2 regions of the Paenibacillus sp. cl6col genome follow, and region 2 is predicted to be linked to the other one. Evidence: riboswitches for the same ligand, from Rfam matches in the RefSeq annotation. Region 2 holds a riboswitch; the other holds the start of a gene.
What was found. A riboswitch is a leader RNA that binds a small molecule or an ion and turns the genes downstream of it on or off. The one in region 2 is predicted to bind cyclic di-AMP.
Positions count from the first base shown of each region.

Region 1: another riboswitch for cyclic di-AMP. It lies ahead of BLS15_RS27555 (3D domain-containing protein); the one in region 2 lies ahead of BLS15_RS06520 (3D domain-containing protein).

Region 1 is NZ_FNAZ01000018.1:49,325-52,514, forward strand. It holds gene BLS15_RS27555 (3D domain-containing protein) at 97-1,224, opposite strand; cyclic di-AMP (ydaO/yuaA leader) riboswitch at 1,543-1,746, opposite strand; gene BLS15_RS27560 (TatD family hydrolase) at 1,940-2,707, opposite strand; gene BLS15_RS27565 (HD domain-containing protein) at 2,743-3,190, opposite strand, start outside.
Region 2 is NZ_FNAZ01000002.1:518,476-521,665, reverse strand. It holds gene BLS15_RS06525 (polysaccharide deacetylase family protein) at 1-933, shown strand, start outside; gene BLS15_RS06520 (3D domain-containing protein) at 1,019-1,729, opposite strand; cyclic di-AMP (ydaO/yuaA leader) riboswitch at 1,739-1,907, opposite strand; gene BLS15_RS06515 (amino acid ABC transporter ATP-binding protein) at 2,167-2,889, opposite strand; gene BLS15_RS06510 (amino acid ABC transporter permease) at 2,882-3,190, opposite strand, start outside.

The DNA.
Region 1 (3,190 bases), on a different contig from region 2:
AAACAACAAAAGAAGAGGGTGTCCCCTCTTCTTAGCATGACATAAATCATTATTCATTACTATATCCTAATTACACATGGCTGCATACCTTGTGCGTTAGTTCGATTCCGGCTTTACTGGGCCAACCACGTATACGGTGTACCCCTTCTTGCGTCCGAATTTGCTGACCGCCTTCTTGCTGTCGAAGTATACATCGATAATTTTCCCCTTGACCGCGCCACCTGTATCTTCAGCACGTCTGAATCCAATCCCTTCGATATATACCCACCAGCCGAGCGGAATGACCTTCGGATCAACCGCGATAGTACGACCTTCTGATACTATTGCGCCAGATGCCGTCTTCGCACCAGCCGATCCCTCAGATTCCGTATACGCCGTCAGTTGAACGTTCTTCAGCACTTTTTTATAGTTAAAATCTTTGTCGCCACTGGAAACATTGTCAGAATCGTCTTCCTGCGCGTTCACTGACAGAACAGCAACTTCCGGTTCCTTCTTCGTTCCATAGGCTATCACTTGATTCACTTGTTTTGTATGAACGGATTTGTCGACCATCTGCGCATATACGAGCTTACCATCCTCGTACGTTTTCTGTACTTTCTGGACAACCAAGCCTTCTTTTCCATCTTGAACCGTCTTGGTCTTCCCCTTAAGGAGAGTAGCATCTGCCTGCTTCACCACTTGATAAGGAACCTTCACTTTACGCTCTTCCATCTTCTTGCTGACACGGACGATACGAATATCCATGTTCTTCGAAATAGAGGCACGCTTAGAAGGGAATACCTTATCTTCAGGGTTCACTTGGATTTGCAGCGAACTCAGTGCATCATGCACCGACTTCTTCGTCGTAAATTGTGTTTCTTTCTTCCCATCCGCTGTAATTTGGATAGGCAAAGCGCGTTCAATAATAACTCGATCTCCATCAGCAATTTCTGCATCAAGCGGCTTCGATACTACATCGTATGCCCCAAGCGCTATCGCATGCTCATCCAAAACATTGCGAAGCGTATCTAGGCGAGTTTCGACTGAACGCTCTTGTCCATCAACGAGCACAGCCACTGTCTTCTTCGTTACATTATACCAAGTCAAGACTGCTATTAATGTGATCACGATTGCTACAGCTGCAATAACGGTGATAACACGCACATTTTCATGCTTCCATCGCAATGCGAGTGACATGCTGGATGATCGGGGTTCATGGGTTTCGTTGTTCACGATCTGTCCCATTTCTCGGTCCTCCTTACATAGTCCCGCCGTCGAGTGCTCTGCATGATTCCATCTGACGCGACTATTTCAAGAATGTTTACGAGAGACTTCACTTGCCATAAACGAGCATGTAATCGTTCAAGACAATGCCGAAATCTCCGTACCAACGTTTCAGTATTGGCTGCTCCCACCTCCTATTTCTTACACCCTATGACGTCTTTATTCTCATTATTCAAAAAAAAGAATGTTTGAGAGTAAACAAAAGAAGCCCTTCGTAAGAGGAGACTCTTTCGCGGCTTCCGTAATAGAAACCCAAACGTCAACAGTGCAGGACGCGAGGAACCCTCTCTCGGTACGCTGACGAGGTTAGCTGTCGGGTTCGGGCTTGAGAGTCGCCCTATCGGAACCAACCGGCTCATGGCTCGGTCGTCCCTAATTCACCCCAAGGAATTAATCCGTGTGATTGAACATGTACTCATGTCATGTCGTTCACACTCTGGTTCCCCCGCTCTCCACTTCATGGAGATTAAGCGATACTGAATTAGTTGGAACAATATTGAATTGTGTAATAACATCTGTGAGAAATCATATCGTGTTTGCAATCTTCTTGTAAAGACAGTAGCAATTCCGTTTTTCGCGAAAAATGGTTAAAAAAATGTAACTTAATCCGTTTTTCATAATGAAATCCACTTATTTTATGGCCAATGTCTTTTTTTCACTTGTTTTTGGCCCGTTTTCACGCGATGTCAAAACATGTCATTGCATTTTGAGTCGTCATTCTGCAAAATTCTTCAAATTCCATACCTTTCAGCTCTGCTGCAACCTCTGCAACAAGACGAACATATGCGGACTCATTGCGCTTGCCTCGGAACGGATGAGGAGTCAAATAGGGAGAATCCGTCTCCACAAGCAGTCGATCATTCGGAACCTTAACAAGTACTTCTTTCGGCTGTTTTGCATTTTTGAAAGTAACAGGTCCTCCAAATGAAAGGTAGAAGCCCATATCCAGGCACATCTTCGCTGTTTCCCAGCTACCTGAGAAGGAGTGCATGATGCCCCCTACTTCGTGAGCCTTCTCCTCGCGCAAGATGCGGATTACATCTTCGTGCGCTTCACGATTATGAATAATGATCGGCATCTTCAATTCTCGCGCCAACCCAATTTGCTCGCGGAATACACGGTGCTGAACATCCTTCGGAGACGTATCCCAGTGATAGTCCAGTCCGATCTCGCCAATCGCCACAACCTTTTCATGCTCCGTTAGCTTGGCGATCCAGTCTATATCCTCCGGCTTCATCGTTATCGCATCTACCGGATGCCAGCCCACGGCTGCATAGATAAAATCATATTTCTCTGCCAACGCCATCGTCGTCGGGATCGTCTCTCGATTGAACCCGATGTTAACCATACGGGTCACCCCTTGTTCAACGGCCCGTGCGATAACCTGATCGCGATCCTCATCAAAATTGCTGCTGTCTAAATGCGTATGTGTATCAAATAACACGTTTATGCGCCCCTTTTTCTTTCTTGTAAATCGATCTAATGATTGCGGCGTATAAACATACGCCTTGTATCTTCCGTAAGGTGATTCGAGACTTCCAGAAGCTTGTCCATTGGGAAATAGATATAGTGTTTTCCACGGCGAATGCCGCTAATGGAACGTACAATATCCGATTTCTTGGACAGCTCTACAATTTGCTGATCCCGCCCCCATAGCATAATATGTTGCTGTGAACGGGCATCCCCCTTTCGATATACATCATAGGGCTTGTCGAAGGGAGAATCGAACATAAGTTCATAGTTCGGATCAAGCCCAATCTGCGACCACTCTGCCCGCAATCGTTCCTGTAAATCTTCATCCATCTGTTCGACTTCAATATATTTATATAGTTTACGCTCCATGAATCGTTGGCACAAGTCAACGAGACGCTCATCCTTCTCCCTTGTCCACTGCATAAATGCGGTCTGTACAAATGCCTCATCCATT
Region 2 (3,190 bases):
AAGCAAGAGAATGCAGCTTCATCGGATCATCTTGAGATGCCTAAATTCACCATATCAGCTGAGCATAAAGAGCGTGATAATCAGAAAAGTCAGAAGAGACTGGAGTCGCAGCAGGCAGAGTCAGAATCTAGCCAGCAGAAGCAGCGTTCTTCCTCTTCGAATGAACGCCAGCACAAGTGGCAGAAATCAACCCCGTCGCAATCTGCGGCGCAAGCTTCACAATCATCCCGCTCCAGCATGCATAAGATGAAGAAACAGCATCTCACGATTGCGGAACTACGGTTGAAATACCCACATATCTTTAAATTGAATGCGAAGCAGCGTCATGGAGAACGACAAGTTGCGCTCACCTTCGATGACGCACCGGATAACCGCATTACGCCGCTTGTATTGGATATATTGAAGGAGCACAATATCCGAGCCACTTTCTTTCTTGTTGGCTCTCGTGCCAAGGCTTATCCAGGACTCGTCGAGCGGATGGTGCGCGAGGGGCATGTGATCGGTAATCATTCGTACAATCATCCGTTGCTGACAAAGCTGACGCTTCCAGCTTTTGAACACCAGGTGAAGGATACTGAACGCATTATCGAGCAGTCTACCGGATATAAGCCTCGATACTTCCGTCCGCCATATGGAGAAATCAACGAAGAGCAATTGCGCTGGGCAGGAGATAATGGATACATGGTCGTCAATTGGGATGTAGATACAAACGATTGGCGTGGATTAACCGCTTCACGTATTTTGCAAAATGTGATGCGTGGGGTACGCCCAGGTTCCATCGTATTGCAGCATGCCAGCGGAAGCACACAAAATGGGTATCTGCATGGAACCGTGAAAGCACTCCCATCAATTATTCAGCAGTTAAGGGAGCGGAAATATGAATTCGTCACCCTGCCTGATCTACTCCAAGATCAGAAGGAAAAGAAGGAATAAGAAAACAAGCCCCGCCATAATGGCGAGGCTTGTTGTTCAATTGCTATTGTAAGTATTCATCTACATCTATATATAATAGTAGATATTATTTCAACACATATACTTTAACGTCTTGCACGCCGAATGTGTTGCCTGTCTTCTTGCTTACCGGTACAAATATGTCAACCTTTTTCCCCTTGATTGCACCGCCTGTATCCGTAGCTACAGCAACCATACCGCCTGTCGGTAAGTGTTTGAAATCATATCCCGTAATATACAATTTCGTACCAAGCGGAATCACTTTTGGATCGACCGCAACTGTACCTAGTTTCAATGCATTACCCAATGCATCTACTGCGCCCCATTTGCCATTTTCACTCGGATGAGCTGTGTAGGCTGTTGCACGCATGCTTATCGTTTTCTTGTATGTCGCTGTACGTCCAGAGGACAATTGAACTACATTTTTAGGAGCAGCTTGTTGTACTGCTGCTTTCTGATTATTCGAAGCCGTTTTGACTGCCTGTTCGTCATTTTTTGCTACACCCAAAGCATTATTGACTGGCATCCCTTCCAATACCGACTTTTGAACAACAGGGCTTGGAAGTTCGATGGAGAGTCCACCATACAGATTTTTCGGATTAATTGTCGGGTTTGCCGACAATACGGATTCAACACTCATGTTGTAATTCTTAGCAATTGAATAGAACGTTTCTCCTTCTTTTACCGTATAGGGCTCAGCCTGTGCCGGCAAAATTTGAAGAATGGACGCAAGTCCAAGTAAAGCTGCTGTAATCGTTAGTGTAATTCTTTTACGCATATGTTTTGTTTTCCTCCTGTGCATTAGCCTGCGGGGTTAGTTGTCGGATTCGGGTCAAGGAGTTCCCCTACGCCATTCCAAGTTGCGGAATAAGCGATTCACCCCAAGGTGTTCTCGTAATATCGAACACCGGTCAATAATCCCCCGTACGGGTGTGTCGTTTCGGCTCGGATTGCATCATATCACAATTTTGTAACCTGTGCGCAGGAATATGATGGTAACTCTCTGGAACCCGCGCCCCCCAATGGATTGAAGCTTCAAATTTTTTTTATTTCATAACAAATTTGTAATCAGAGATGACATTTTTGTAATCTTTCTGTTTCCATCATAGCACATATTTCAGATTTGTAAACGAAAACGCTTACATAATTCAGCAAACAACAATAGGCACCCCCTAAGGATGCCTATTCGAACACCTATATATTTACAATACCTCTTTACAATACTCTGCTTAGAAAATCCTGCGTTCTAGCATGCTTAGGATGGTTAAATAATTGGTCTGGAGAACCTTCCTCCACAATATTGCCGCCATCCATAAACAAAATACGATCGCCCACTTCACGTGCGAAGTTCATCTCATGAGTTACGATTACCATCGTCATTCCCTCTCCGGCGAGTGATTTCATGACCTCAAGCACTTCGCCGACCATCTCTGGATCAAGCGCTGATGTCGGCTCATCGAACAGCATCACATGCGGCTGCATAGCAAGTGCTCGCGCAATCGCGATACGCTGCTTCTGTCCACCGGACAATTGTCTAGGGAATGCCTTGGCCTTATCCGCCAAGCCAACCTTACCAAGCAGCTCCATTGCTAGTTTATTTGCTTCAGCTTCTGGCACATGTCTCACCTTTATTGGAGCAAGGGTAATATTTTGCAGCACGGTCATATGGGGAAATAGGTTGAACGATTGGAATACCATCCCCATTTTTTCACGTGTTTTGTTAATGTTGTGCGACTTGTCAGTGATGCACTGATCCTCGAATCGGATATCCCCTTGTGTCGGAGTTTCCAGCAAATTAATGCAACGAAGGAGAGTACTCTTTCCGGATCCGCTAGGGCCTATGACTACAACCACTTCACCACGATCAATAGAGACATTTACCCCTTTTAAAATCTCCAATTTATCATACGATTTATGCAAATTTTGAATTTTAATCATGCTCGCTCAACTTCCTTTCCAAACGTGCCACCACTTTCGATAAAGTGAAGGTTAGAATGAGATAGATACACGCTGCTCCAATCAGTGGTCCCATCGCTGAATAAATTTTGGCACGAACGATATTTGTCTCAAACATCAAGTCTGCAATCCCGATGGTGCTGACAATTGAAGTCTCCTTAATAATCGTAATAAATTCGTTGCCGATCGCCGGAATAACATTGCGGAACGCTTGTGGAAGTACGATCAAGCGCATTCCCATTGGTTTTGACATTCCGAGAGAACGAGCTGCTTCCAATTGACC